DNA from 3 places in the Cetobacterium sp. NK01 genome. Region 3 is predicted to be linked to each of the others. Evidence: riboswitches for the same ligand, from Rfam matches in the RefSeq annotation. Region 3 holds a riboswitch; each other region holds the start of a gene.
The links. Region 3 has a riboswitch for cyclic di-GMP ahead of NON08_RS13455 (hypothetical protein). Riboswitches for the same ligand answer to the same signal wherever they lie in the genome.
Positions count from the first base shown of each region.

Region 1 (11,097 bases), on a different contig from region 3:
TCATAGGATTTGAACGATATGACGATGTTTCACCAGAAGGGATCAACTCATCTGTTGTTGTTACTGGATCATTTATTACTGCACAAACTTTAAGTAGTATATTTTTTGTCAATTTTGGCATTTTAGGCCAATCCACTATGTTTGGAGCATATCTTAACTCTAAGTCATAACTTTTTTGAAATCCTTCATAAACTTTATTTTTATAGACCTTATCGTTAAATATATACTTTGGTTTACTAAAATTTATATCTAACTCTGTTGCTGCTGTTAATTTTCCACCATTAATAGCTGTTGCTGCTATAGATCTAGCATCCATTAGAGCTACCATAGATATCTGACCATCTCCAGGTTTTGATCCCTCTCTATTTGGAAAATTTCTTGTTGTGTGTCTAAGACTTAATTGTCCATTTGCCGGAGTATCTCCTGCACCAAAACACGGTCCACAAAAAGCTGATCTTACAACTGTTCCACTCTCCATTATTTTTTCTATCGATCCATTTTTATTTAATTCAATATATGTTGGTTGACTAGATGGATAAATATTTAGTGAAAAATCTACTCCTACAGATCTATTATTTAAAATATCTGCAACATCAACTATATTGTCATAAGTCCCTCCTGCACACCCAGCGATCACTCCTTGTTCTGCAAAAAAATCTCCATTTTTTATTTTACTTTTTAGATCTATTTTAATGCCTTGCTCAAAAGCTTCTTTTTCTACTTTTGTTAAAATCTCTTCTAAATTATTTTGTAACTCTTTTATTGAATATACGTTACTTGGATGAAAAGGCAACGCAATCATAGATTCAATCTGATCTAAATCTACAATAATCATTCCATCATAAAAAGCAACTTTCTTAGGCTCTAATTTTTTATAATCACTTTCTCGATTATGATCCTTTAAGTACTCTTCTACACTTTTATCTGTTTTCCATACTGAAGTTAGGCATGTTGTTTCTGTAGTCATAACATCTATTCCATTTCTAAATTCAACATTTAAATTAGATATTCCCTCTCCGATAAATTCCATAACTTTATTTTTTACAAATCCATTTTTAAATACAGCTTTAATAATTGTCAAAGCAACATCTTGTGGACCAATTCCATTTCTAGGCTTACCTTTTAAATATACTCCAATAACTTCTGGGTACTTTATGTCATAAGTTTTATTTAAAATCTGTTTTACTAATTCTCCTCCACCTTCGCCTATTGCTATTGTACCTAGAGCTCCATATCTTGTGTGACTATCTGATCCTAAGATCATTTTTCCACATCCTGCCATTGTTTCTCTCATATATTGATGAATTACTCCTTGATGAGGAGGAACGTAGATACCACCATATTTTTTAGCAGCTGATAACCCATACATATGATCATCTTCATTTATCGTTCCACCTACAGCACATAAAGTATTATGACAATTTGTTAATACGTATGGAATGGGAAATTTTTCAAGGCCACTAGCTTTTGCTGTTTGAATTATTCCAACATAGGTTATATCATGTGAGGCTAGACAATCAAATTTCAATTTTAAATTTTCCATATCATTTGAAATATTATGTTTTTTTAATATTTCATAAGTTATTGTTCCCTTTTTAGCTTCGCTTTTACCACTTTCTACAATACTTTCATTTTGAATAATATCTTTTCCATCAACTAAAAAAACCCCTTTGTTATATAGAGTTATCATAAATTCCTCCTTTTTCATTTTTGAATAATTGTATACAATTATAATTTATTATTTTTTTTTTCATTTGTCAATTTTTTTTATAAAAAAAATGCTATCAATTTTACTTGATAGCATTTTTCACTCCCTCTTTTGCATTTAATAGGTGTATTCTATTGGCTTCTTTTGCTTTTTCTAACTCATCCTCTTTCAATAAATTTATAATTTCTAAATGCTCATTATAAGCTTTTAAAATTCTATTCTCATTTTTTAAAGATTTTCTCTTTAGAGCTGAAATAATAAAATCATAGTGTCTTAAAATTTTCACTGCATATTCTAAAGAGGACGCCGAATAAACAAGAGAGTTATATTCTAAAAATAGTCTTCTTACTTCACTCCAATTTTCCGTATCTATTAAATATTTTGTTAGAACAAGATTTTGATATATTCTTTCAATTTCATTTTTATTTTTAATAATTGAATCAAATAAAATCCCCTCTAAGCAAATTCTAATTTCAAATATTTCATCAATTTTTTGTGGAGTAATCTCCATAACTCTTAATCTTCCATTAGGTAATCTTTCTATGATCCCCTCAATTTCAAGTTTTTTTATAGCTTCTCTCAAAGGAGTCCTACTTACATTTAGCTTATTAGCATAATCAATTTCAACAATCTTATCTCCAAAATCTATATTCCCAACTAACAAATCATTTTTTATTGTTTCATAGATATTATCACTACTACTTTTTCTCATGAATTATAATCTCCTAAATATATTATATACAATATAATACTTTCTTTTAGATGTTTTAGCAAGAAAAAATATTTTAGTAACTTTTATTTTCACGTATTTCTAACTGCTGTATTAAAAACTCTTTTGCCTCTAATAGATGTTTTTTATTTAAATCTATTATCTCTTTTTTTCTATCTTTTTTTATAAATTCTACCATATTAACATGATCTTTGTGAGCATTTAATCTCCGATTACTGTTTTCAATAGATATTTTTCTAAATTTTTTTAAGTATAGATTTAAATTATTAATTAAATTTACAACTCTTGGTGAATCTGCAATATGATAGAGAATTCTATTAAATTCAGAAAAATATTTAAATACATTTGAAGATTCTTTCTCATTTTCTATTATTAACTTTGTTTTATCTATATTTTTTTCTAATTTTTTTATATCATGTTCAGTAACCTTTTCAAATATTTCTTGAAAAATAACAGTTTCTAAAGCCATTCTTATTTTTATTACCTCTTCTACATCTTTTTTTGTTGTTTTAGGAACTATTACTCCTCCTTTTTCTCTTCCTTCTATAAGCCCCTCTAACTCAAGCATTCTAATAGCTTCTCTCAAAGGAGTTCTACTTACATTTAATTTCAATGCATATTCCTCTTCTACAATTCTACTTTCTTCCTCTATTTTTCCGTTTACAATCTCCTCTTTTAAATATTCATAAACTTGTTCACGAATTGATTTTTTTCTTTTTATCTGCATTTTTCCCCCTTAGCCATCTCCTAATTAAATCCTTCAGTAATTTTATATACCTCACCCTTTATAAATTTGCAAAATTTTATATAATATTTCAAAAACATCTAAAAAACAAACTTATAGATTATACTTGAAACATTTTTCACTAATACCAAACTTGTATGTATATAGTTCGTTTTTTTATACTAGAAAAAAATTAAAATAAATATACAAAAATTTCTAATAGAATTTTTTTTTAAAATGCTCTATAATTATAGCCAATCATAAAATAAAATATGGCAAACTCAAAGAAATTTGAGGACGCAAAACTATAGGGCCTGTTAAATGGCAGCCAGTTGCACAAGTTGTATCGCTATACAATAGGTGCAACTTTTTTTTATAAATTTTTAACTTTATAACGGGGGGCAACATGAAAAAATTAATTACACTTTTTTTTATAATTTTAAATATCATTTCTTACAGTTTTCACATAATGCCAGATGGATTTGAAAAAAGAATAGATAACGGTGAAGGGTATCAAGAGTTTTATTTTCCTAATAACGGCTTAGAAACTTTAAGATATAAGTTTGCTGTATCTCCTGGAAGTGACATAAGAGGAGATATGAGCCAATGGGTTGAATTTTATCCAAAAGTTTTAACAGTTAAACCAGGAGAAACTGGGCTTTTAAAAGTTTTTGCTAAAGCACCAAAAGAATCAAAAGATGGTGAATATGGTTTTCACTTAGATAGTTCACTCATATCAGTTCCAAGTATAAAAAAGGATGGAACAGGAATAAAGTCCAATGTAGGAATTAGAATAAATGCATCTATAGAGATGATTGGATATGTTGGAAATTTAGAACCGTTCATAAAAATAGATAACTATAAAGTTTATGAAGAAAATGGAAAGACAAAATTAGATATTGCTATAAAAAATCCATCTGATAAAAGAGGGGTAGAGTTTGGGATACAAGTTAAGGGTAAAAACAATACTTTAGTTAGAAATACTTTAGGGCGTATATATGCAGGAGAAAGTAAAAAGATAACTTTAGAGTTAGATGGAATGAAAAAAAATCATCCTTACGAAATAGAGATATACGAAGATATAAACTATAGAACTATCAACAAACTAAAAATATAGATAATATAAGGAGGAAAAAAATGAAAAAGGTTTTATTAGGATTATTAGCATTATCAGCAACACTTATGGCCGTACCATCAACGCCAATTGGACCATCACAATCAACTGGAACCCCTAGAGCTAGTGGTGAGAATCAAATTGATATTACAACAAAGGCATTTATAGTTGATTCAGGACTTATCATAACAGAAAGACCAGAGGGAGTAACAGCAATAAAATCAATTGAATTAGATCATGGAACAATTATGAAGGGAAGTACATCTCCTTCTAAAGTAAGTAGGTCTGTTTATATAAAAAGAGCAAATGATAACAATTTCCCTGACAATACTATGCTAAAAATATCTCTTACAAGTCCTCACAATAATTTAACTCATTCAGATAATAATGTCCGTATGGCGCATACACTAACTGGAAGAGTTTTTAATGCTGCTTCTGCTACTTCAAAAGGTCTTACCTTATCTTTAGCTGGTAATAAAAATACTCACACTAATATATTTTCAACAAATAAAAATATAAAGCATATACAAGTTGATTTAAACTCAAAAATAGAGGCTACTGAATTTCAACAAGCTAATTTAGATGAAGGCAGTTATTCAAATACATCAACATTAAGCGTTAAATTTAGTAAAAACCCAGCTCTAGTTGTTGATAAGGCCACTTCAAAATAAGATAACTAAAAATTTAAAAGCCTCTAAGAAGTTTAGAGGCTTTTTTAAGGAGAACAACTATGAAAAAAAATATCTTTATTATACTTATGCTTCTATTCTCTAAGGTATACTCATATGTTAATATTCATCCTGTAAACTTTGATAAAAATATAGGTGGTTCTGGGGAAATTGAAGAGTATTACCTATATAACGGCACTAATACTTCAATTAAATATATTTTCTCTGTGGAAAAAAGTAAAAAAGGAAAAGATATGACTAGCTGGGTGGAGTATTACCCGAAAACCCTTAACCTAAAACCCGGGCAAGAGGGTGTTTTAAAAGTTTTTATAAAAGCACCTAAGGGAAGTGAATCAGGAGAATACACAACAGTTTTAGGTATTAAAGAGATGCCCGTTGTAACTGAAAAAGAGATAAAAAATAAGAGTTCTACTCTTAAAATTTTAACAAATCTTAAAATGGAAATTGTAGGGTATGTAGGAGATCTAAAAACCAATTTAACTTTGAAAAACTTAGTTATAAAAAAAGAAAATAAAAAACTAGAGTTTTTTGGAAAAATAAAAAACACTGGAAATAGACGTGGAACATTTTCATTTTATTTAAGTGATTCAAAAAATAAAAATAGTTTTTTACTGGGGAATAAAAGATTTTTAATAAATGAAGAACTAGATTTAAAAGAGTTTAATCAAGAGATTAAGGATGATATTATTTTTAAAAATATTAAAAATTACAATACTTTATTAATAAAAGAAAACGAAGTTACAATCATGAAAATCAAAATCTAAAATCTATTTAGGGGGATGGAGAATGAAAAAAACAGATAGTAGATTTTTAAAGAATCTTCTTAGTGTCGGATTGATTCTATTTACAACTTCATATTCAACAGACTACTCCCTAGAGGATTTAGATGCTTTTAAAGCTCAAGATCTCATCTCAGAAGAGGAATATGAAATTTTAAAAGCTGAATTACAAGGTGCTACTCTTATAAATGATGAGATGATTTATTCTGTAATAGTTAACGGAAGAGTTCGAGGAACTCATTTAAAACTTTTAAAAAAAGATGGTTATGATTATATTCCATTAATAGAATTTTTAGAGATAATTAGATTTAAAAACTATGACTTTGAAAAAAATAAGATTTCCATGAAAGTTGGAAAAGACCTTGATAATATAGATATAAATTGGACACAACACACTGCAACTTTAAGCAATCCCAATAGAAAAATACAATTTAAAGAATCAGAAGTATTTAAAGATGGAAACGAGATCTATATAGAGATTGGATTATTTAAAGAGATTTTCACAGAATCTTTAGAGATAGATCCTAAAAAATTACTTATTAAAACTTACTTGACATTTAGCACTCCTTTTGAAATTGATACCTCTTTAGAAAATAGATTAGATAACGAACTTACAAAAGAGAATAAAAATGATATTGTCTATACAAATAAAAATAGATTCTTTGATATTGGATATATGAGATTCAATGTTCAAGGAGAGTTATCAAAGAATAAGGGAGAGAATTTCCAAACAGGATGGACTGGAGATTTAGAATATCAAGGTAATCTTCTCTTTGGCGAATTTACAACATCTTATGATATAAAAGAAAAAACACTAGGAGATACTTACCTTTACTACCCTGAAATTTATAAAAATCACTCACTTGAATTTGGAAGTTATGGAGCAGTGGAACGTGAACTAGGCCTTAGTTTAAAAAAAGAAAAGGGATATTTCTACGTGGGAAAAGATATTGTCATTAGAGAGAATGTTCCTATTGGTAGTAGAGTTGAACTGCTGTATCTTGGATTTCCCATTGCAGTTCAATATGCTGAAAATGGTATTGTAGAGTTTCAAAACTCAGAAATAAAAAATGATAGAGAATATACTTTAAGAGTACATGAACCAAATGGAAAAATATATACAATAGATATCAATACTGCTGTTGATTTTAGACAGCAAAATAGAGGAGAGATTGAGTATGATTTCAAAATAAGAGAGGATCATAACTCTAAAAAATATGCTAGCGAAGGAAATATATACTATGGTCTTACAGAAAATCTAACTTTAGGAACTGGATATATAAGAAGTATTGATACTTCTAATGATAGAACTCAATATATAGATCTTTTTAATGCTGAAGCTGTTTACTCTAACTATGTTTTTAGAATGCCATATACTTTAGTTTTAGGAGGAGAAAGAGGAAAAGAAAAAAGAACTAAGGAATACTTAGAAGCTCAAATACAAATATATGATTTTAAAGTAAGAACAGAACATCAAAACTTTGGTTTATACTATGATCTTGAAACAGCAAGATCATACACAATAGAATATAACCCTGGAAATGGTTACTCTATAGATACAAATTACTATATAAATGATTACTATAATGACAAAACTGAAAGAAACTATGATGTTGGTGTTTCAGTTTATAAAAATTTAATGAGAGATCTTCTTGTTACTGGGGAATATAGTACTGGAAATAACAATGGAGATGAGTATTCTATCAATCTTTATTACACAGGATTACACTACGTTAATACTAGACTAAACAACAGGTGGAGCGAGAATGGAAAAGATTTTGAAAGTGTCTTAACACTTATGAATAAAAATCTTTGGGACACCTTAGATTTTTCTATAGAGTTCAGTTATTCAAATAGAGATGAATCAAGATTTACTTTTAGATTTGATTTAAACTATGACAACTGGTTAAGTGCAGGAATGTTTGCTGGAAAAAACGGTGCACAAAACTACAAACTTGGAGTTGATAAAGTTGTTGATTTGAAAAATGTAACTAGAAATATTGAAAGTATGAATTCAAGTAGAGTTAAAGTTATAGCTTTTGTAGATGAAAATAGTAACAACATATATGATTCTGGAGAAAAATTAGTTGATAATGTAGAGATTAAAATTGGCTCTCAAAAAGAGGTAACAGCTGAAAATGGCCAAGCCTATTTCTTTGGAGTTCCAAATGGAATTCTATATGATTTAAATCCTAAAATTAGAAAACCTTCATACTCTTTAGGAAACAATAAAATTGCAGTTCGTGGAACAAATACAGGAACTATCGAAGCATTTATTCCACTAAAAGCTATGATGACTCTATCAGGATCATTTATAGTTGATAAAAAATTAAATTTAAGTGAAAAAGACATAACAGATATTTATGATAACACACTTATAAAAATAAAAGATAAAGAGGGAAAAGTTTTAGAAAATACCATTCCTGATGAAAATGGAATTTTTTATGTAAGTGGATTATTTACTGAAAGCTACAGTATTGAAGTAGATTATCTTGGAGAAGAATTAAATATACCGCCTTTAGTAGAAAAAATAGATTTAAAATATACAGAAGAAAAAGGAAACGAAATTGTTTTAGAGTTTACTGAAAAGGGAATAGTACTTTTAAAAAATTAAGATAGGGGTAATATTATGAAGGTTTTATTAATACTTTTTTATATGTTAACGCAACTAATAGTTTTTTCATCAGAGGGAATAATGACGCTCCCTTCTGATGAAACAATGGGAACTCCAGTTGCTAATCCAAGTATAGCCACACCTATGATTCCACTGATTCCTGCTTCTCCAGTAGAAAAAGTTGATGAAAATGAAGATGTTTGGATTTTAGAAAAAATCTCTACAGTTATGATGGAAAGTAAAGTTAAAGTCATAGTACCTTTAGAGATCATATCAGATATTGAAATAAAGGCTATGATTATTGATGATCAAAAACTTGATATTCCATTTGAAATCGAGATGAATAAAGAACCTGAAAAAAAAGATCACTACATGCTTAAATATTCTCAAAAAGAGTTAGATTTAGATAATGATGGCAATATCGATACTAAAATATACTCGCCTAAATATATTAATAAAAAAATTGTTGATGACAACGTATTAAGTATTGATGGTTCAAATATTACAAAAGAGGGATTACATAAAAAAAGAGTTTATATAACTGTGGAAGTTAAGGATGGGAAATAAATATGAAAAAATTAATTTTAATTGTGCTTCTATTTAGTATTCAAGTTTTAACCTTTAGTGAAATAAAAGTTAAAATAGCTGAGCCTATGAGATTTAAAAGTATTAATACTACACATTTAGAAAAAGGGAAAGTTTTAGGAAAAGGGATTATAGAAGTTTTTACAGATAATAAAAAAGAGGATTTTGGGAAAAAAATAATGTTTGAATTTCCAGAATATAACCTTATGACCAATCGTAGAAAATGGTTAAAAGTGGAAAAGCTAGGAATGGAATCATCTAAAAAAGAGATAATCATAGCTAAAGAGAGAGAGCAATTCGCTTTTTACGCTGTCTTAGATCGTAAAGATATTAATAAAGGTGAAGTTATTGATATTGAAGGTGAGTATGTTGGGTATATTCCTATTATTGTCTCTCAATACAAGAAAAGGGGAAATCTAAATGATAAATAGAGTTTTAATTAATTTAGTTCTTTTCATCTGTATTTTTTTTACTAGTTTTTCGAAAAATGAAGTTACAACACTAGAGGCTCTTCCTAAAAGAGAAAAAGCTAATTTAGATATTGAAGTTCTAAAAATAAAAACAGAGAAAATAACTGGGGTAATATATGAGGGTGAGAAGAAAATAATCTTTGATTTTAAAGATTTAAAAAAAGCAGCAGAAAAAATGAAACTTATAATAGATAGTACTAGTTATGATATTTTTATTTTAGAAAATTTAGACAATACTGCAACTTATATGAAGAAAAATATTGAAAAAACAAAATTAAAAAATATAAGCTATAACCTAGTAGAAAAAGACAGAGAAAAAATTTTGGAAGTATCCTATGATTTAAAACCTGAAACACTTTATTTAGGAATATTTAATAATAAAACAAGAGCAGTTGAAAAAATTTATAAAGCTGAATTCAAAAAACCTCAAGTTCATAGCATCGGTTCATTAAAGGATTTTTCATATGACCTTATTAATTATAAGGATATAATAATTGATCCTAACCATTTAGGAGATTATATATCAGAGCCTATAACTATAAAATTTAAACAAATTGCCAATAAAGAGTCTGAGTTATTTCCAGTTATCACTTTGGGGGAAGATGATATTTGGGAAAAAGAAAAACATCCTGGAAATCAACCTGTTCAGAATTCTCAAAAAGTTATAGCAATATCATTTAATTCATCATCTATTCAAGGAAAAATGATACCACAATTAAGATATAAAAGCTCAAGCCCTTCAACAAATATGGGAGTAAGCAAAAAAATCTATTATCACAATATTGAAGAAAATCTTTTAGATAAAATAGCTATAGGTGCTTATGAAACACATGAAAATGAATTCATAGAGGTGGAATTAAACTTTAAAATAGATGCTTCAACTATTGAACAGATGAAAAGTTATGCAAGCCAAATTCCAGCAGGAGAAAACGAATTAATAAAAATACCTTATAAACCTCTTGATACTGATGAGCAAATAACTTTAGCCGTAGGAAGTTCAAAGGGAGATGGATATTATGATATTCCCACTGAAAATATAGATGATGAAACAATTAATCTCACATACCCTAAAGTTTACATTGGCAAAATAAAAGATAAATACGAAGATTATTTTAGTTATAATGTTAATGCTTTAAAAGATCATATAATAGATGAAAAAGAAATAGAAAATTTTTCTAAAAATTTTTATATTGCATCTTTAGGCAGAGTTTCTGTTAACCGTCTCTTTGGAAATCACGGAATAGATTTAACTCCTACAATTGGTTTAGGTAACGAAGAGCATTGGAGGTATGAAGGATTTATAAATAAAGATAAAAATACCACAATAAATGCTAACTTTAATGAAATCCAAAATATTTTTATAAATATTGGTACAAATAAATCTATTTATCCATATTTAACAGAAATAAATAAAAAAGGCTTTTTATTTAGGAAAAGCCTAGGGAATGAAAACCAAATTGATAATGATAAAAGATCTGTTACTTTGGCAACATATGAAAAAAAATCAGCTGAAGCTAGTATTACCGCTGAAATAAAAATTGCTATTCCTAGTAACTTTTTAAAATCAATACGAGATTATGCTTACACAAAAAACGAAGATATTGTAGAAATCCCATATGGGGATAGTTATAAAATCTCTTTAATTCCAAGTTCAGCAAATAACGGCAACACGCATATTTATATT
Region 1 covers NZ_JANIBO010000002.1:49,322-60,418, reverse strand. The annotation lists gene NON08_RS09490 (hydratase) at 1-1,690, opposite strand, end outside; gene NON08_RS09485 (GntR family transcriptional regulator) at 1,791-2,420, opposite strand; gene NON08_RS09480 (GntR family transcriptional regulator) at 2,494-3,165, opposite strand; cyclic di-GMP riboswitch class I at 3,427-3,502, shown strand; gene NON08_RS09475 (hypothetical protein) at 3,569-4,279, shown strand; gene NON08_RS09470 (hypothetical protein) at 4,300-4,947, shown strand; gene NON08_RS09465 (hypothetical protein) at 5,007-5,729, shown strand; gene NON08_RS09460 (hypothetical protein) at 5,752-8,358, shown strand; gene NON08_RS09455 (hypothetical protein) at 8,374-8,925, shown strand; gene NON08_RS09450 (hypothetical protein) at 8,928-9,374, shown strand; gene NON08_RS09445 (hypothetical protein) at 9,364-11,097, shown strand, end outside.
Region 1: linked by a shared signal. The riboswitch ahead of NON08_RS09475 (hypothetical protein) and the one ahead of NON08_RS13455 (hypothetical protein) in region 3 are both predicted to bind cyclic di-GMP.

Region 2 (11,097 bases), on a different contig from region 3:
AGCATTTATTCCCCCATCTTCTCTTCTAGAAGTAGGTAATTCAACGTATATACTTCTGTCCAAATAAAGAGTAAAATCTACTGTAAATCTGCTTTTCTCCTCTTCGTTATATAAAAGTTCTGTTCCTAACATGTACTCTATTCCTGTAGACATCAACTCTCTTCTTCTTCCTAATATTTTCAAAGAATAATCTGTTCTCAACGTTTCATTTCTTTCTATATTTGCTTGAAATACCATTGTAAATCCTGATACTCCACCATAACTAATTCCGGGATTTATAGAATAACTTTTCTTATTTTTATTAGAATCTGTTACTTCTACATCTAAAAATAAAGAGAAATTTCTTAAACTTCTATTCTCTAAGCTTATATAATAGCTCTTTTCCTTACTTTTTTCATCTATTTTTAACTCTTCTTGATAACCAAACCCTATTCTTGTAGATAAAAAATCTCTTGATATTCCAATTGAATTATATTGCTTAATACTATTTTCTTCTGCAACAAAATTAGAATAGTTAAAATGTTTAAGTAATAAATTATACTCTTTTATTTTTTGATTTACCCTAATTTCATAACTATTTTCTTGTTTTTCATATTCGTAAAAATTTTGATAATTAATTAAAATCGGATAGCTATTTGATAAATTAAATTTGTAAATAATTTCATTTTTTAACATGCTATATTTTCTATTTTTCTCTGATTCTAACTCAAGAGCACCTAAACCAAATGTTAAATTTTTAGTTAAACCATAACTTACTTCATTTACACTCTGTTTTTTTCTTTTATTTTTTTCTTGACCTAGTTGAAGATTATAGCTCCATTCTTTTTCATTAAGAAGTTTAGAATCCCCTACTGTATAAACTTTTCTAGTTTCTATTTGTCCATTTTTATAATAAATTTTTAGTGAATAATCTCCACCATAATTTCTATCTCTAACTTCAAATATAAAGTTCTTTTCCATTGGTCTTTGATAGTCTAAAAGTACTCCACTTTGATACAACTCGATAATATCTGCCCCTTGTGCCTCTCCCTTAATCGTTGTTATATTCCCTACTGTAGAGCTATATGTATTTTTTTCTCCGAAACTAATCCCCTCTACCATCCCATTTATATTTAAAAAATCTGGAGTTTTAATATAAAAATCACCTAAAATCAAATCATTATCTTTATATACATTATTATATGTTAGATTATAATTTTTTATAGAACTTTCTGGTTCAACAGAGTAATTAACGTAAAAATCTCCATATAAAAATTGAGTTCCATATTCTAAATTTATTTGATTCCCATTTCCTTCTAAATCATTTTTAGAGTAGTTTATCTTTAGTAAACCAGGTGCAAGAATTTGTTTTTCCGGTTTTACTAAATTGAATATATCATCTTCTTTTTTGTCATTTAGTCGAAGTCGTTCAACCTTTCCTTTTTCCCTTATCTCAAAAGGTAAAATAAAATCTGGCTCCAGAACTAATTTTAAATCTTGACTAGACCAAGAAGATTTTTTAAATTTAAAATCGTCCTCTAAAACTTTTATCTCAACATATAAATCTCCATCTATTACAAAACTTTTTCCATTTTTTATCAAAACTTTATATTTTTCATTATCAATTTGAAAATCAACAACTTTTTTTTCTAAATCAAGATTAACTGAATAAACTTCTAAAAAATAAAACAACCCTTTTATAGGTATATATATTTGATCATTTTCAAAGTCATACCTAGCCATAAAAAAGTCATCTTTCAATGCTTTGCTTTTTATTTCTATATATGCCTCATCTAACTCTACCTCTTGAGCTAATAAACCAAATGAAAGAAAAAAGAAAAAAATAGTCACCATACTCAAATAGACTATTTTTATTTTTTTCATCAATCATACCTTACCTTTATTTTCAACTCTCCACTATAATTACCAGGAGAAGCTTTTTTTGTATCTCTTACCTCTCCGACAAATGTAACTCTTCCCTCTCCTCTAGATGTTAATCTAATTTCATAATCTTCATCATCCTTTTTTCCTAACTCGGGACTATATACTTTAACTTTTAAACTACCACTATTATTTTTATTAAATATTTCCACATTTTCTGGATAACTTATCTCAACCTCTCTATTAGGTTCTCCTTCTATTTTTAAATATCCATGAGTCCCTTGGTTAGAAGACATTTTTTGGCCTTGTACACCTACACCTAAATCCATTGGAGTAGTGGAAACTCTTAATCTTCTTATAACATTTAATTCAAGATTAATTTCTATCTCTACCTCTTCATTTTTTTCTTTTCCATCACGTATTACTAAAGTTATTGGTTTCGATCTATATTTTCCACCTAATCTAGTATTACCATTTACGTTAACAGTTGCTATAACTTTTAAATTACATTGACCTTTAGATGAATTTATCATTTGATTATTCTTATCTATATTTGCACTGCCATCAGAAGAAATTAATTCTATATTATTTATTTTAATTAGTTCTTCAATTGTTCCGTTTTCATCAAAAAAATATATATTTCCAAAATTTTCAATTTTATAAGATAGTTCTCTATTTCCAAATCCACTAATTTTAAAAGTACTTGTTGAATACTCTATACGTTGAATCCAATCTCCAATAATTTCTCTATTTACATTTATTTTTGATTTATCTGAATGTATTTTTGCAAAAGTTACTAAATTAAGAACACACAGTAATATCAATATTTTTTTTAGCATATTTCACCCCCTATAATATTTTAATAATTTAATTTTATCTTTTTGCTTTCTAAAATTACTTTTTCTCTATGAACTAATGGAATATACGGTTTATTTTTAGAAATTAAATATACTATCTTATCATATATTTTATCTCTATTTTCTTGCTTCTCCTCATCTTTCAAAATTTCTAAAAATGGTAAAGTTGCATTGTACATCTCTTTATTTCCCATATCATGAACCATTACTTTTCCTAAATTATAAATCAAATATTTTTCATCAAATAGAATATTATAGATAGCTATTTCATAATCTTGTTTTTCCATTTTCATTAAATACGCTTCTTGCTGATAAGGCGTTATATTTACTTGCAGCCCCTTTTCTATTAATTGAGTTTTTAAATTATTTGCAATTTTTAAAGAAATATCATCATTTAGAGTTATTATTTCTATCTTTTCATTTAACAATTTATTTTCTTTTATAATCTCTAATGTATTCTCCTCTTTTATAGTAGATAAGTTGGCTTTAAATAATTTTTTAGGAAAAAATGTATTTGCAATCTCCACATTATAGATATCTTTCACTATTCTTTCTCTGTCTATAATAGAGTCTATAATTTCTCTATTCTTTTTTTTATTAAAAATATTATTCTTATTTCCAAACATAATCGCTATCGTATCTAACTCTTTTGTCTCTATTACATCTGTATTTTCACTAATAACTCCTTCTTTTTTTAGTTCCTTAATTTGTTTTGGACTTAAATCTAAAACTACATCAACAGCTTCATCAAAATATAATAACGCTCTTTTCCTATCACTAACTTCTGATAAAATCTCGATTTTAGAAGGTTTTACATCTTTTCTAAAATACTTATTTTTAGATAGAACAACTTCTTTGTTTGTAATTTTATCCAACTTATACGGCCCAGTTCCATAGATAATTCCATTCACTTCTTTTGTTATAGAACACATATAATATGTTAGCATTGATGTAAATAGCTTGTTTTTTCCCTTTAATTTTATCTCTAATAAATTTTTATCTAACACTTTTACATTTTGAACATCATTGAAGAAATCTTTAAAAACAGCGCTTTCTAACATTCTATCCAACGAACTTTTTACATCTTTAGCTGACATTTTATCTCCATTTTGAAAATAAATATCATCTCTTAATTCAATCTCTAAATTCCTTTCACCGTTCCATGTCCATTTTTGAACTAAATTTGGAACAATCTCACCTTTTTCATTATAATTAAAAAGCGTTTCATAAAGATAATTTACAACTCTTATTGAATACTGATCTTTCATAAAAATAGGATCTATGTTCGTTACTTTTACCGCTTGAACTATTTTCATTTCATCTTTTTCTTCAAAAATTTCCTGTTGAAAATTATCATATTCATTTAATTGAACTTCATCAAAATATATCTCCGATTGTCCAAAAGATAAAGAGATTGTAAAGGTAAATAATATTAGGCATAGATATCTTTTCAATTTTTCACCCTCTTTACACTATTTGTTATTTTTTATTGCAGAATAAAACTCCGTTGCTAGGTCTAATGACTCCTTATTTTCTTCATATATTTTCTCAAACTCTTTGTCATTGTTAACAAATATGTCTACTAATTCTGGATCAAAACTTTTTCCCTTTTCCGCTTTTATAACTTTTAAAGCATCCTCATGAGTTAAAGCATCTCTATGAAATTTTTTCTGTCTCAGCGCATCATAAACATCTACTATTGCTACAATTCTAGCTTCTAGTGGTATATCATCTTTTTCCAGTCCAGAAGGATAGCCTGTTCCATCCCATTTCTCATGATGATATCTCACTATGTTTTCTGCAACACTTCCTAGTTTTAATTTCTTCACCAAATCGTACCCTATATTCACATGCTCTTTAACCTTTTTAAATTCTTCTTCAGTTAATTTAGATGGTTTTTTTAATATTTCTGATGGTATTGCTACTTTTCCAATATCATGTAATGAAGAAAATCTTTTTATATCTTCTTTTGTATCATTAGACAAATTCGCCTTTTCAGATAAAAGAGTCGAATACATTCCTAATCTTTTTACGTGATCTCCTGTATCCTCGTCATTTAATTGATTAGCCATTTCCAAAACTTCTATTAAAGAAAAACTTAACTCCTCTGCTTTTTTTCTATTTTTTTCAGATTTAATTATTAGAATTATCAAAATTATAATAAAAGCAATAACTGGTATCGATATTTTTACAATTAATTTATAATTTTGTGTCACTATAGAATTTTTTAACAAATTATTATCTATTATAGTTTTATCCACTGTAAAGCTTTCTAATATTGTTTCTATTAAATTTGAAAGCTCTCTTTTCTCTTTAGAAATTCCAAAACTAACTCCAAAAGAATCATCTAGTATTCCTGCAACCTTTATTTTATCATCTAAAAAATTATTACTAATTACTCCTGTAAGTATATTAAAATACCCAACTAGATAATCCCCTTTTTGATTTAATAACTTTTCTAATCCTTCTTCATAACTTTCAACTTCTATTATTTCACTGTTTTTTAATACATCTTTTAAATAAACGTAGCTATAATCATCTTTTAAAACTAATACTCTAGTTTTATCTAAGTCTGAAATATTTTGTATAAAACCATCAGACTTTCTATTAGCTACAGATAATTTCATCTCATAATACGGCTTAGTATAATTTATATTTTTGTTATTTTTACTATCTTCTATAGATATCCCTTCTATATCATACTCTCCATCCTTTACAAAATTAAATGGAATACCTATAATTTCTTCCAATTCACGTGAAATATTTATAGTTAAGCCTTGATACTTATTTTTTTGCTCATAATAAAAGGGTAACATAAATTTATCTTTTCCCAATTTCACTTTTATATTTTTATACTTTTCTCTAACTGTCTCATAACTTGGAGTATCCTTTAATAAATATCTATAAAATTCTACTCTATTTTTAGATAAAATTTCTTGTATTTTTTCTCCCTCTAAATTATTTAAAGTGTTTTGAATTTTTTCCTGTATATCTTGTAACCCTTTTTTTATCGCAATCTGTTCATTATATCTAATATTTTCTAACAATTTATAATTTATTTCACCTGAGTTTTTATCATACCAATCTTGAGTTATAAATGCTTCTACTTCTCCACTTTCAAGTTTTTCCAATCCTTCATCGATATTTTTAACTTCTATTTTTTCTAATTCTAAATTCTTATATCTTTCTTGAAACTCTTTTAATCCATGCTGGTTTGGAATATATGCTACTTTTAATTTTTTTATGTTTCTCAAATTTGAAAACATTGAATTTTTATTAACAACAACTCCTACTCTATATATCATAGGGGTATCTATATATTCATATTCCTCTTGACCTTTCTGAGTCTCAATTGTTCTTAATACAACGTCACTATTTTCTTCATCTAATTTTATATCTATTTCCTTGTTATTTAATATATTTGAAAAAAGATCAACATAAACTCCCTGATATTCACCTTCTTCTAAATTTTTATACAAATACATATCTGTCGTATTTGATGGTATTGTTATACTTATATCACTTTGGGAAAAAGTTATATAATTTACAACTATCAAAATTAAAAATATTACTTTTTTCATCGTTCCTCCCTCTAATTTTTTGCAAAAAAAAACTGCAATAGTCCACAAAGACTACTGCAGCTGGCTGCCATTTTAAAGACCCTATAGCTTTGCGTCATAGGGTTTCCCCTACTTTGCCTTATAATATAAAAATTTCTCTTTAATTATAATCAATCACGCTTCTAAAGTCAACATTTTATATCTATTTAGAATAGTTTGGTGCTTCCTTAGTTATAATAATATCGTGTGGATGACTTTCTTTTAAGCCTGCTCCTGTTATTTTTACAAATTTTCCATGAACTTTCAAATCTTCTATTGTAGGTGTTCCACAATACCCCATTCCAGCTCTTACTCCTCCACATAATTGGAATACAACATCTTTCAAGCTTCCTTTATAAGAAACTCTTCCTTCAATTCCTTCTGGCACAAGTTTTTTAGCATCGTTTTGGAAATATCTATCTTTAGATCCTCTTTTCATCGCTGCCATCGAACCCATTCCTACATACACTTTATATCTTCTTCCTTCGTATATAATCTCTTCACCTGGAGCTTCTGTCGTTCCAGCTAAAAGCCCTCCTAGCATAACACAATCTGCTCCTGCTGCTAAAGCTTTTACCATATCTCCAGATAGCTTTATTCCTCCATCTGCAATAACTCCTATTCCTCTTGTTTTACAAACTTCATATACATCATTAACTGCTGATAACTGCGGTACTCCTACTCCTGCTACAACTCTTGTTGTACAAATAGATCCCGGTCCTACTCCTACCTTAACTGCATTCACTCCTGCTTCTATTAAATCTAGAGCTGCTTCAGCTGTTACAATATTTCCACCTATTATATTTAATTTTGGGAAATTTTCTCTAATCTCCTTTATTTTTTGCATAACACCTTTTGAATGTCCATGTGCTGAATCTACTGTTATTATATCTACTCCTGCTTCTACTAAAGCTTTTACTCTCTCTAAAGTATCTGCTCCAACACCTACAGCTCCTCCAACTCTTAATCTTCCTTGAGAATCTTTACATGCAAATGGATACTCAACTAAATTATCTATATCTTTTATTGTTATTAACCCTTTTAATTTCCCATTTTCATCAACTATCGGTAATTTTTCTATCCTATTTTCTAGTAAAATATCTTTTGCTTGATCTAATGTAGTTCCCACAGGAGCTGTTACTAAATTTTCTTTAGTCATTATATCACTTACTAATTGATCCATATCTTTTCTATATTTTAAATCTCTATTTGTTATAATTCCAATTAAAGACCCATCTTCTTCAATTACAGGTAATCCTGATATTTTATATCTTCTCATTATCTCTTCTGCATGCCATACTGTTGAGTCTTTTGTTAAAGTTACTGGGTTTTTTATCATTCCACTTTCGTTTCTTTTTACTCTATCAACTTCTGCAGCTTGGTCTTCTATGCTCATATTCTTATGAATAAACCCTATTCCACCTTGTCTTGCTAAAGCTATAGCCAGATCTCCTTCTGTCACAGTATCCATTGCTGCACTTAAAACTGGAACATTTAATTCGATATCCTTTGTAAGTTTAGTTTTTAAACTTACCTCATGCGGTAATACCTCTGACCTTGCTGGAACTAATAGCACATCATCAAAAGTTATTGCTTCTTTTATTATTTTTCCATTCATCATTTCCTACTGCCTCCAATTTCAATTTTCCAATTTTTAAATAAAGACCTGCACTTTTTTTTAGTATTGTGCAGGTCTTTTTTTATTTATTTTCGTTATTATAGCACATTTTTGAGCCTATGTCATTTCTAAAAAATAATTTTTTGCATTTTATTTTTTTTACATCTAAATATGCATTTTTTTTAGCCTCTTCTAACGTATTACCATAAGCTACTACAGATAGAACTCTTCCTCCATTTGTCTCAACCTTTCCATCTACTTCTCTAGTTCCCATATGAAATATTGTTGAATTTAAATTTTCAGGTATATGTATTTCACAACCTATTGTTGAAGATTTAGGGTAGTTTTCAGAAGCCATAACTACAGCCACTGTATATCTTTTATCCCATTGTAATTCAACACTTTTATTATTCATCAAATCTAATATTGCTTTCACAAAATCAGATTCTAATCTTGGCAAAATTCCTTCTGCCTCAGGGTCTCCAAATCTAGCATTGAATTCTATTGTCTTTACTCCATCTTTCGTTAGCATTATTCCACCAAAAAGAAATCCTTTAAATGGGATTCCATCTTTAACCATTCCTTTTGCCATTGGTTTTAGTATTTTTTCCAAAGTTTCATTTATTACATCCGAATTAATTCTATCAACTGGTGAATAAACTCCCATACCACCAGTATTTGGACCTTTATCATCATCATATGCTCTTTTATGATCTTGAGCAATTTCTAAAGGAATTACTATCTCTCCATTCGTTAAAGCTATAATTGAAAATTCAAACCCATCTAAATATTCTTCTATTACAACTTTATTATTAGGAATACTAAAAGCTATTTTTAGAGCATCTAAAGCTTCCTTTTCTGAAAATGCAACTGTAACCCCTTTTCCAGCCTTTAATCCATCTTCTTTTATAACTATTGGAGCACCTTTTTCTTCCACATATTTTATTGCTTGTTCTAGATCGATAAACGTTTCATAATCTCCAGTGGGTACATCATATTTTTTCATAAGTTCTTTAGCAAACTCTTTACTGGATTCAATTTTTGCAGCTTCTTTTGTAGGTCCAAAAATTTTCAATCCTCTTTTTTCAAATTCATTTACAATTCCTAAGGCAAGAACATTTTCTGGTCCAACAATTGTTAAGTCTACTTTATTTTTTTCTGCAAAATCTGCTAACTCTTCAATTTTTTCTTCTGAAATATCAAGTAATGTACCTAAGTTTTCCATCCCAATATTTCCAGGAGCTATAAATACTTCTTTAACCATATCACTCTCTTTTACTTTCCATGCAATTGCATGTTCTCTTCCACCTTTTCCTACTATAAGAACTTTCATAAACTCCTCCAAATTAATGTTTAAAATGCCTAACCCCTGTAAACACCATAGCTATTCCATATTTATTACATGCTTCTATTGAAAGTGAATCTTTTATTGATCCTCCTGGTTGAATAATTGCTTTTATTCCATATCTTGCAGCTAACTCAACTGTGTCATCCATTGGAAAAAATGCATCAGAAGCTAAGATTGCTCCTTTACATTTTTCTCCTCCTTGTTCTAAAGCTATTTTAGCTGCTCCGACTCTATTCATCTGTCCTGCTCCTATACCTATCGTTTGATTTTCTTTTCCTATAACAATAGCATTTGATTTTACATGCTTAACCACATTCCAATTAAATAATAGCTCCTCTATTTCATCATCTGTTGGTTTTTTCTCGGTAACATATATAAGTTCATTTTTCAATACTTTCATTTCATCAAACTCTTGAACTAATGCTCCATCCATAACAGAAGTTATTTTCATTTTATTTAAGATATCATTTTTCGTATCTAACTCCAGCACTCTTATATTTTTCTTTTTTGTTAAAATTTCTAAAGCTTTTTCTTCATAGCTTGGAGCTATTACAATTTCTAAGAATAGTTGAGAAAGTTGCTCCGCTACTTCAATAGTTATACATGAATTTACAGCAACAATTCCACCAAAAATTGATATTTTATCTGCTTCATAAGCTTTATTCCAAGCTTCTTTGATATTTTTTCCACTACCTACTCCACAAGGATTCATATGTTTTACTGCGACCACAGTAGGTTTATCAAACTCTTTTAATATCTCTAACGCTGCATTAGCATCTTGAATATTATTGTATGATAACTCTTTTCCATGTAATTGTCTTGCGTTCCCTATTGAATATCCTACAAAACTTTTTTTATAAAATCCAGCTTTTTGATGTGGATTCTCTCCATATCTTAAATCTTGTACTTTTTCGTAAGTTACAGTTATTGTTTCTGGGAATTTTTCTTCTACTTTATTTGTTAAATACTCTGCAATTAAAGTATCATATGATGACGTATGTCTAAATACTTTTGCCGCTAATCTCTCTCTCGTTTCTAATAAGGTATCACCATCTTCTTTTAACTCACAAACTACTGTCTTATAATCCTTTGGATCAACTATTACTGTAACTGATTTGTAATTTTTAGCCGCTGATCTTAGCATACTTGGCCCACCTATATCTATATTTTCAATTAACTCTTCATGAGTTACATTTTTTCTAGCTAACGTTTCTTTAAATGGATACAAATTTACAACTACCATATCTATTAAATCTATTTTATTATCTTCTAAAGCTTTTAAATGATTTTTATTATCTCTAACACACAATAATGCTCCATGAACATTTGGATGTAATGTTTTTACTCTTCCATCCATAATTTCTGGAAAACTTGTAATATCCGATATACTTAATGTCTTTATCCCAGCTTCATCTAATGTTTTCTTTGTCCCACCTGTAGAAATTATTTCATATCCTAACTCTACTAACTCTTTACTTAATTCTACTATTCCTGTTTTATCAGATACACTTATTAACGCACGTTTCATCTATATTATTCTCCCTTTTTAAATAACTTTGTTAAAATCATAGGATAAATTCTATGTTCTATTTCATGTATTTTATTTTTAAGATCCTCTAATCCCCATTGAGAGTCTATTTTTAATCTTTCTTGATATATTATCTCCCCTGTATCAACTCCACTATCCACATAATGAATAGTCACTCCTGTTTTACTTGCTCTAGCTTTGTATGCATCTCCAATACCATCTTTTCCTGGAAATTCAGGTAAATAAGCTGGATGGATATTTATTATTTTATTAAAATATTCCTCCAA
Region 2 covers NZ_JANIBO010000001.1:1,631,905-1,643,001, reverse strand. The annotation lists gene NON08_RS07930 (hypothetical protein) at 1-1,863, opposite strand, end outside; gene NON08_RS07925 (DUF4402 domain-containing protein) at 1,863-2,699, opposite strand; gene NON08_RS07920 (ABC transporter substrate-binding protein) at 2,720-4,171, opposite strand; gene NON08_RS07915 (HD domain-containing phosphohydrolase) at 4,190-6,298, opposite strand; cyclic di-GMP riboswitch class I at 6,351-6,426, opposite strand; gene guaB (IMP dehydrogenase) at 6,480-7,937, opposite strand; gene purD (phosphoribosylamine--glycine ligase) at 8,017-9,267, opposite strand; gene purH (bifunctional phosphoribosylaminoimidazolecarboxamide formyltransferase/IMP cyclohydrolase) at 9,281-10,810, opposite strand; gene purN (phosphoribosylglycinamide formyltransferase) at 10,816-11,097, opposite strand, start outside.
Region 2: linked by a shared signal. The riboswitch ahead of NON08_RS07915 (HD domain-containing phosphohydrolase) and the one ahead of NON08_RS13455 (hypothetical protein) in region 3 are both predicted to bind cyclic di-GMP.

Region 3 (11,097 bases):
AATATTTAAAATATGACAATAAAGTTCCTGAAATCTCTGTAGGAGTTGAAAGAAATAGTTTAAATGACGAAAATAGAGTATTTTTTAAATTTTCTAAAGATATCTTTTATAAAGATATTGATCTTTCCAACGAACAAAGTTCTCTTATGGAGAAAGAGGTAATTTACAAACAAAAAGCAAATGAAGTAATTGCAGAAAGATATAAAGTTCAAGATAACTATTATACTTTACAAAAAGATTATCTTGTTTTAGAAAATAGAACAGATTTAGAGAAATCTAAATATGAAATAAAAAAATTAGAAAATACTCTTGGAAAAGTTAGTTATACAGAAGTCATGGAAGCTTTTGATAATTATCTAGAACTTGAAGTGTCAAAAGAGAAAGCTAGAAACTCTTTAAATGCCTACATCTATCAGATTATAGTAAGGAGTGAAATTTAATGAAAACGAAATTTTCAATACTAACAATTTTTATAGCACTATTTTTTTTAGGAGCTTGTGAACAAAAAAATAAAAATAGTCAATCACAAACAATATATACTGCTGAAAAAGCAAAATTAGATAAAGGAAGCGGATTTATAGACGTAGATGGAAGTGTAGAAGCCAACGATACTAAAAAAATCTTCGTAGACAAAAAATTAAAAGTGAAAAAAGTTTTCGTTCAAGAGGGAGACTTTGTTGAAAAAGGTCAAATTTTAATGACTTTTGATGAGACAGAAAGAAATAATATAAAAAGAAATCTTGAAAAAGAGCAGCTTAATTTATCCAAATTAAAAAGAAATTATACTGTTGAAAAAGAGTTACATAAAATTGGAGGAAGTTCTGCAAACTCAGTTAAAGATTTAAGTGAAGAGATTCGAACTTCAGAGATTAATATTGATTATTATAAAGAAGATTTAGAAAAAACAGCAGAAAAAATTGAAAGCCCAGTTAGTGGTACAATTACAACTTTATATGCTCAAGAAAATTATTCTGTTAACACTGATGATCCTCTTTTAGAGCTTACAGATTTATCTGATATAAAAATTGTTTTAGAAGTACCTGAATACGAAGTTAAAGATATTAAACTTAATCAAAAATTAACTATAAAACCTGAAGTTTTTGAAAAAAAGATATCTTATCCTGGTATCATAACTAAAATCTCTAGAGTTTCACAGGTTTCTAAAAATACTTCTGAAAATATACTCCAAGTTGAGGTTAAGCCAACTGAAGAAATTCCTCATATAGTCCCTGGATTTAAAGTTTCTGCAAGAATATATTTAGGTAATGATGAACCTGGTATTATTATTCCTTCTACTTCTTTACTTTTTGATGATATTAATTACTTTATTTATATTAGTGATGAAAAAGGTAAAATTCAAAAAAGAGTTGTTGAATTTAAAGATTTAAAAGGAGACAAGATTATTATAACAAAAGGACTTTCTCAGGGTGAATTTTTTATAGCTAACCCTAATAATGATTTAAAATCTGGAGATAATATTGAAATTACAATATCTGAATCTACTAATAACTCTTCACAAAAAAAAGGTAACAAATTATGATAGAAATTAAAGATTTAAATAAATATTATATAAATGGAGAAATGAAACTTCATGCTTTAAAAAATATTAATTTTTCTATAGAAAAAGGTGAGTTTGTAGCAATTATGGGAAGTAGTGGAAGTGGTAAATCAACTATGATGAATATTTTAGGATGTTTAGATCATACCTTTGCTGGAACTTATATTCTTGATAAAATTGATATTTCAAAACTTAAAGATGAAGAATTATCTAGAATAAGGAATCTAAAAATAGGATTTGTTTTTCAATCTTTTAATCTATTATCAAAACTATCGGCTTTAGAAAATGTAGAACTCCCTTTAGTTTATGCAGGTGTTCATCATAAAGAAAGAGCATATAAAGCTAAAAAAGTTCTAGAAAAAGTTGGACTTGGAGATAGATTAGAGCATAAACCAAACGAACTTTCAGGAGGCCAAAGACAAAGAGTTGCCATAGCTAGAGCTCTTGTCAATGAACCTGCTATAATTTTAGCTGATGAACCTACAGGGAATCTTGATAGTGCTTCTGAAAAAGAGATCATGGAACTTTTTAAAGAATTAAATAACCAAGGAAAAACAATTGTTATAGTAACTCACGAACCTGAAGTTGGTAAGTCTTGCAAAAGAATTATTCGATTTAAAGATGGAGAAATAATAGAGGATGTGAGAAATTCATGAATTTTTTAGAAAGCTTAAAAGGAGCCATCCAAAACTTGAAAGGAAACAAGGTTAGATCATTTTTAACAATGCTAGGTATTATTATTGGTATCTCATCTGTTATAACAATGTCTGCCATAGGAAAGGGTGGACAACAGAATATAACTGGAGATTTAAAGGAAGGCGGATATGGAAAGTTTACTATATCTATTGATAAAGATGATGAGGAATTCAGATGGAAATATCTTTTAGAACCTGAAATTGTTGACTCTTTAAAAGAAACAAATATTTTCAAAAATGTTAGTGCTAATATAAGCACTCGTGTATTTTTAGAACTCGGAAAAAGAAGAGAGATTGTTCAACTTGTTGCTACTACATCTGACTACGAAAAAATTGATAAAACGGAGTATATTTTTGGTAGAGAATTTTTACCTTTCGAATATGAAAAGGGTGAAAAGATTTTAGTTATTGATAACTTAACAGCTAAAGATCTCTTTGGAAGTGCTGATAAAGCTATTGGAAACAAGATGTCTTTTGCAGTTGGAAGAAAAAATAGTCCTATCACCTATAAGATAGTGGGTGTTTTTAAAAATCCACTTGAAGAACTTATTAAAGTTATGGGCGGAAGAAGAATTCCTAGATTTATGAGAACTCCTTTAAATACCTATGATAAAGTTTATAATCTCTCAAAGGGTGGATATAACTCTATTATTGTTGAATCTAAAAATCCTGAAAATCTCGCTGCTGATATGAAAAATGCTAATACAATTTTAGAAGATATAACTGGAGTTAAAGGACTTTATCAAGTGGAAACTATGAGTAACGCTGCCGCATCTTTTGATAATATTTTAAGTACTCTTAATCTTTTTATTACTTTTGTTGCTGGTATATCACTATTTGTTGGTGGAATTGGAGTTATGAATATAATGCTTGTTAGTGTTATTGAAAGGACTAAAGAGATTGGTATTCGTAAAGCTATCGGAGCTACTAACAAAGATATTCTTATACAATTTCTAATGGAATCAGTTATTTTAACAGGAATCGGAGGAGTTGTAGGAGTATTAATTGGTGTTACCTTAGCTCTAATCATTGGTTATTTCGTAAATATCCCTCCTGTTTTTTCGATTTTTTCAATATCTTTAGCTTTAGGTGTTTCTACTTTTATTGGTGTTATATTTGGTGTTACTCCTGCAAAAAAAGCTTCACAGCTCAATCCAATCGATGCCCTAAGAGCTGAATAATTTATTTAATAAAAAACTCCATCTAAAAATTAATTGATGGAGTTTTTATTATATTCTATTAATTTCAAGATATTGATGACACTAAATCTTCATAACCTCGATCTTTCATTTCTTTTAAGGGTATAAATTCTATGGCCGCGCTATTAATACAATATCTAAGTCCGCCAAATTCTTTAGGGCCATCATCAAAAACATGTCCTAAATGGGATTTTCCAACTCTACTTATAACTTCTATTCTTTCCATATTAAAACTATTATCTCTATGATATTTTATTACTTCTGGAACTATTGGCTTTGAAAAACTTGGCCATCCACATTGGGATTTAAATTTATCTTTCGATGAAAATAAAGGTTCCCCTGTTGTTATATCTATATATATTCCAGGTTCAAAAAAATTCCAATATTCATTATTAAAAGCACTTTCTGTATCTGCTAATTGGGTTACTTTATATTGCTTTTCTGTTAATTTTGATTTTAATTCTTCATCTGATAGCTTATGGTATTTATTTTCATCAATTATTATATAATCTGCTTTTGATAAATCTATATGGCAATATCCATGAGGATTTTTCTTCAAATAATCCTGATGGTAATCTTCTGCTACATCAAATCGTATTAAAGGTAAAACCTCTATCATTATTTTTTTAGAATAATTTTTTTGAAGAAAAGTAATCTCTTTTTCAATAATATCTTTATCTTCATTTTTTTCGTAATAGATTCCTGTTCTATATTGAGTCCCACGGTCATTTCCTTGTTTATTTAAACTTACTGGATCAATAATTCTAAAATAATATCTTAAAAGCGTTTGTAAATTAACCTTATTAGCATCATATGTTACACGAACTGTTTCTGCATGACCAGTTCCTCTATAAATAACGTCTTCATATGATGGATTTTGTGTTTTACCATTAGCATATCCTGAAACAGTATCTATTACACCTTTGATCTTTTCCATATAGGCTTCTACACCCCAAAAACATCCTCCTGCTAAATAGATATTTTTTACATTTTCCATTTTAACCACCTCTAACTTTAAATAGAATAAAATAAAACTACATCTCTATTTTGAGATGTAGTTTTCCACTTTTTATAACTCTTTACTTTTTGCATATCCTGCTTTCTTTTCTATAATATCTATACTTCTATGCTTTTCAAGAAACTTTGCATTACCTACAAACATATCTTGAATTTCAGATATTTCACCAAGAGGAACTAACTTTACATTAACTTTAAATCCAGCTTTTTCTAACTTCTCTTTCCATTCACCTGCAATATCATTTTTAGCATGATCTCCTGCCACAAACATCATTGGCATTAAAGTAACTTCTTTTTTATTATCTTTTTTTAATTGTTTTACAACATTTTCAAAAGTTGGATAACCTTCAACTGTTCCAACATAAATTGGCTTCTCCATATCTTTAGCCATATAATCAAACATTGCATAAGCAGAAGTTGCTGAATTGTATGTTCCATGTCCTACTAAAACTACAGCTTCTTTTTTATTTAAAGGTCCAACTGTTCTCATTACAGCATTAATTACATCTTCATAATGATGAGGATCACTTAGAAGTACATCTCCTACTCTTAAATTTGTAAAATCTTTTGTATGAAGTTGAGCTTCTTTTTTTATTGACTCCATTTCTACACCATCAATTATATTTGTTGGTTGAATAATAACATTTTTATATCCCTGTTTTTTTAAAGATAATAATACTTCACTTGGATTATATTTTTTTATACTTTCATTTGCAGCTACTCTTTTAGTTACAATTCTAGATGTATATGCTTCAAATACGTCTGCTTTTCCTTCAAAAGCTTTTATAGCTTTCTGATTGATTGCATCAATAGTCTTAGCTCTCGTATCTTGATGTGTTGTTCCAAAGTGTGTCATTATAACAGCACTTTTTCCTCCCGTATAAAACTCTGCATCTTCAAAAGCTTCTTCTCCATGTGCTAAAACTAAAGCTGTAGATAAACAAAATAGTGACAATAATAATTTTTTCATAGAAATAACCCTCCCAAATATAATTTAAATTTGGAAGAAGAGTTTCCCCTTCTCCGTCCTCGCAGATTTTTCATAATGGCAGGTCTCCTGACTTAGATTCATCCTACTCGCATCCCTTCCCAAATTTAAAATTTAGTGGTTTTAATACTTTCATCCTCTTTACAGTGGCGGGACCGTTTAAGCTTTTCACTTAATTCCCTTTTAATCTTTAGAACCATTACAGGGGTATATTATCACTAACATGTTTTTTTTTCAATCATTTTATAAAAAAAGAATACTTCAAACATCTTCTATATATTATATTGATATTATTTTTTCTTATTTCTATAAAAATAAACAATATAAACTCTTGATAAAATTGCACCGATTAAAGCGGCAAAAAATCTTTGTCCACTATTTTGAGCTAAATAATAAAATCCAACTAATAAAAGTAAAATTCTAACGATAGAAGTTACGAAAATAAACAATGAAGGATTTTTAAACTTTTTACTTTCATTAACACCAAAATCTAAACTATAAAAAAATAAAAAACCTAAAACAATTCCACCTATAAATGCAATAATCATAATGCTCTCCTCCTTCTATAACTTCATATACTATTTAACACTATTTACCATTAAAAAAAAATTTTCCTTGCTTTTTATAAAATTTTTAATACAAATTAAAGAATAGTTGACTTTTTTTAACTTTTATTATATTATTTTTATATAAAATAAATAACTGAGGCAAAATAAGGGAAACTTTATGACGCAAAGCTATAGGGTCTTTAAAATGACAGCCAGTTGCACTAATTTTTAGTGTATCTGGTTTTTTTATTTATATGGGGAGGAAATATGAAAAAAATTTTAATTTGTAGTTTTTTACTTGCAATATCATCTTTTAGTTATTCATCTGAAGAAGGTTACGACGCTGAAGCTACTATGAATATAACTGCTACTATTATTAAACCGTTAACAGTTCAATCAAATGGACCTTTGGAATTTGGAACTCTTTTACCAGGTACTATCGGTACTTCTAGATCTAGTTTTACTATTGATGGTGAAAAATATTCTAAAGTTAAAATAACTTTTGATGGTTTAGAACCTGATGGAGATAACTTTGAAGTTCCTTTAAAATTAGATGGATCTTCTAATGAGTCTTTTATGGTATATTTCAATTGTAGCACTAACTCTGATGAAAAAGTAAATCAAGAAAATAAGTTTATTAACCTAACTTCAATGGGAAAGTCAACTCTACATATTGCTGCTTCTACAACACTAGATGCTGACCAAACTCCTGGAAAATATACAGGCCAAATTACTATGAGAGCAACATACGAATAAAAAAAATCCTTATACAAAAATTGTATAAGGATTTCCTATTTTATTTGCTTTTTCTTATCTCATCTATAACTTCTAATAAAAACTTCTTACACTGATCATTTTTAATTGTATAGTAAACATCATGAAATTGCAGTGATGGAAACTCTGCTAAAAGTATATTCATAACCATTCTATCTCTATAAATATCAGATCTATTTAAGCTTCTTTCTATTTTTCTTAAACTCTCTTCATCATCTTCCAAAAGATTATCCACAATTGTATTAGCATTTTTAATTAAAATATCTAAATTTGTAAGTCTATCTCTTCTATTTCTAACCTTATTTTTTTCATAAAATGTTTTTCCTTTATTTAACTCTGTTAAAAGTCCAAATAAATTAAGCGTTGGATCTTTTTCTAAAATATTTAGTATTTTTCCATATATTATATTACTCTCTTTATCCTCTGGACTTTGGTTTTTTAAATTTTTTATATATTTTTCTGAAATTTTAATTAATATATCGTTCATAAAATTTTCCTCCATAATATTTTCTTAGACTTATAGTATAACATACTTTATAAAATATATAAATAACTTATAGATAATATTGCAATTATACGACATTCATAGTATATACTATATTAAAACAATAGAGGAGGTTAGTATGTATGATACAATTGTAATTGGAGGTGGAGCAGGTGGACTTACAACTTCAATTGGTCTTGCTTCTGCTGGAAAAAAGGTTCTTTTAATTGAAAAAGATCACTTAGGTGGAGAATGTACTTGGGGTGGATGTGTTCCATCTAAAAGTTTTATCTCTGCATCTAAAACTGCTTCAACTTTGACAGAAGCTCTAGAAATGGCTCTTAAAAATGTTCATGCTATTGGCGATAGTGAACTCCCTCATATTTCTAACTTCAAAAATATAGATTTTGTAAAAGGTGAAGGAGCTTTTATTGATAAAAATACTATTTTAGTTAATGGACAACAATATATTGGAAAATATATTGTTATTTCTACAGGAAGTTCACCTTTTATTCCTAATATAAAAGGATTAGATAAAGTTAAGTACTTGGCAAATCATAACTTCTTTTATGAAAAAGGTGATTATAAAAGTATTACTTTAATTGGTGCTGGAATAATCTCTTTAGAACTAGCTTTTCCTCTTAAAAAATTAAATATAGATGTAACTATTCTTGAAAAATCCGATATTTTTCTACCTATGATGGAAGCTGAAGTGAGAGATTTTTATCTTGATAAATTAAAAGAAGCAGGAATCAATTTAATATTAAATTGCACATCTATGGAGATTGAAAATACAGATAATAATATTCTAATAAAAACTAATAATGGTGATTTTTTAAGTGAAAAAATATTTATCTCTGCTGGTAGAACTCCAAATATACAGAATCTTAATTTAGATAAAACTAAAATTAAGTATGATACAAAAGGAATTTCTGTAGATGAATTTATGAGAACATCTGAAAAAAATATATTTGCAATTGGTGATATAGCCTCTTCTTTCAAATTTTCACATGTGGCTGGTTACCAAGGAGAAATTGTTGTGAGAAATATTCTTTTCCCATATATTATGAAAAAGATAGATTATTCATTTATTCCTTGGACACTTTTTGGAGATATTGAAGTTTCTAAAGTTGGTTTAAATGAGAAGGATGCTCACAAAAAATATAAAAAAACATATATATATTCTCTAGATTTAAATAATGAGAGAAGTTTAATTACATTTGAAAAAGCATTTTTTCTAAAAATTATTTGTGATAATAGATTTAATATTGTCGGCGCTACATGTATTGGTGAACGGGCTGGTGAAATTATTGGTTTCTTACAACTAATGATTGGAAATAAAGTAAAATTTTATAAAGTTATGAATTCTGTACAAGCATATCCAACATATACGTATTATATTAGAAATTTAGCTAAAAAAGCTTATATTGATTATCTAAGAAGTTTTTTACCTTAAAATTTTAGGGATATTATTAAAATAATAATATCCCTTTTTAATTTTTATTTTATCTTGATAAAAAATTTTCTTTTATATTCTCTAATTTTTCTTTATTTAAAATTAAATCTAACCCTAATAAAGCTAAAGCTTTTCCTCCTAATATAACAGCTTCATCTCCTTTAATAGACCCAGCTGCTTTTGCAAATTCATGGGTATGACCAAAAACATTACAATCACAAATTTTTATATTTGGATGAATTGTTGGTATTATGTGACTCACGTTCCCCACATCAGTTGATCCCATCCCCTTTTTTGAATCTGTAGAAACCTCTACTCCTAATTTTTTCATAGTTTCTACATAAAGTTCATCAAAATATCTCGTTGGTATAAGATTATCAACTCTATTTTGAAAACTAGAAATTTTTACAGTACATCCTGTCATAAGTGCTGCACCATGAGCTATAGCTTCTACTTTTTCTGTAACTTCATCACAACCCTCTTTTGTCGAAGATCTAATATAAAATCTAGCCTTAGTGTAATCTGGAATTATATTTGGTGCATCCCCTCCATGAGTTATTATTCCGTGAATTTTTACATCTGATTTAACATGTTGTCTAAGTGTTGCAATTCCGTTGAAAAAATGTAGTAATGCATCTAAAGCATTTTTACCATTTTCAGGAGAACCTGCAGCATGAGATGATTGCCCAAAGAATTCAAAATCCAAAGGATTTACTGCTAAACTCTTCTTTGTTATTGAATGCTCGCTTCCTGGATGTATTATCATTGCAACATCCACCCCTTCAAAAAGATTTTCACGAACAAAAGAACCCTTAGAACTTCCATTCTCTCCTCCCTCTTCTGAAGGACAACCGTAAACGATAACTTCACCCGAAACATTATCTAATAACTCACCTAAGCCAACTGCTCCAGCAACACTTATTGCTCCTATTATATTATGACCACAAGCATGACCTAGATTTGGAAGTGCATCATATTCAGCTAAAAAAGCTATTTTAGGATACTCTCCATTTTTAGATTGCTTTCTAGCTATAAACCCCGTCTCATGTCCTGCTATATTTCTTTCAACATCAAATCCTTTTTCTTCTAAAAACTTTGTTAATAAATCCGCTGCAAAATACTCTTCGTTTCCAATCTCAGGATTTTGGTGTATTTTTTGACTAAGATCTATAAAAATATCTCTATTACTATCTAAAAAATCTATTATTTTCTTTTCCATCTTATTCCCTCCAAAAGTTATCTAATCTTTTTTAATTTTAACTCTAAAATACAGCTATTGAAGACCCTTTATAATAATCATCTATTATTTTTTTATTTTCAGCAGTTTGATAAACTTCTAAAACTCTTTTTATCTCTGGTTTATTTTGATTATCATCTCTTGAAGCTATTATATTAAAATATGGCTTTAATCTCTCATTTTTAAAATCTTCAATAAAGATTGAATCTACCAATGGTGAATATCCAGCTTGAACAGCAACACCATTATTTATAGCCGCAACATCTACATCTTCTATTGATCTTGGAATTTGAGTTGCTACTAACTCAACTATTTTTATATTCTTTGGATTTTCTATAATGTCTTTAACTCTTGGAAAAGCTCCTGCATCTTTATTTACACTTATAAGCCCTGCATCCTGAAGTAAAAGTAGTGCTCTTCCACCATTTGAGCTGTCATTTGGAATAGCTACTACTGCTCCATCTTTTAACTGAGATAAATCCGTTAATTTTTTAGAATAAATCCCCATTGGAGCTAATACTGTATATCCTAAATTAACTATTGATAACTTATGTTCCTTTTTAAAATTGTCAAAATATATCTCTGTTTGAAATGCATTTATATCTATTTCCTTATCTTGAAGAGCCAAATTTGGTCTTATATAGTCTGCAAAATTTATAAACTTTAGTTCTATATTCTCTTTTGCAAGTTGGTCTCTTACATTTTCCCAGATTACATTTTCATCTCCATTAATTCCTAGTTTTACTACTTTTTTCTCTGTTGTTGAGGAATCATCTGATGAGTTCCCACATCCTAAAAATCCTACTGTTGATAACACCAAAAATATAACTACCTTTAAAATCTTTAATATTTTCATAACTCTTTCCTCCCTATAGTTTTAATTTTTTATTCTAACGTTTTATTTTTTTTAATATTTTTTCTCCCGACCATTGTATAAAAGTTATCAAGCTTACCAAAATTATAATTGTTACTACCATGATATCTGTTTTAAAATGTTGATATCCATATCTAATAGCAAAGTCACCAAGACCGCCACCACCAACTGTTCCTGCTACAGCTGAAAATCCAATTAAACTAACTGTAGTTATAATAAGAGCATAAATAATCTCTGGTAATGCTTCTCTCAATAATACTCTATAAA
Region 3 covers NZ_JANIBO010000005.1:9,527-20,623, reverse strand. The annotation lists gene NON08_RS13490 (TolC family protein) at 1-440, shown strand, start outside; gene NON08_RS13485 (efflux RND transporter periplasmic adaptor subunit) at 440-1,540, shown strand; gene NON08_RS13480 (ABC transporter ATP-binding protein) at 1,534-2,214, shown strand; gene NON08_RS13475 (ABC transporter permease) at 2,211-3,434, shown strand; gene msrB (peptide-methionine (R)-S-oxide reductase MsrB) at 3,499-4,449, opposite strand; gene NON08_RS13465 (sirohydrochlorin cobaltochelatase) at 4,522-5,439, opposite strand; cobalamin riboswitch at 5,499-5,673, opposite strand; gene NON08_RS13460 (ATP synthase subunit I) at 5,748-6,005, opposite strand; cyclic di-GMP riboswitch class I at 6,154-6,229, shown strand; gene NON08_RS13455 (hypothetical protein) at 6,273-6,761, shown strand; gene NON08_RS13450 (hypothetical protein) at 6,802-7,266, opposite strand; gene NON08_RS13445 (dihydrolipoyl dehydrogenase family protein) at 7,403-8,719, shown strand; gene NON08_RS13440 (M20 family metallopeptidase) at 8,769-9,938, opposite strand; gene NON08_RS13435 (MetQ/NlpA family ABC transporter substrate-binding protein) at 9,982-10,812, opposite strand; gene NON08_RS13430 (methionine ABC transporter permease) at 10,847-11,097, opposite strand, start outside.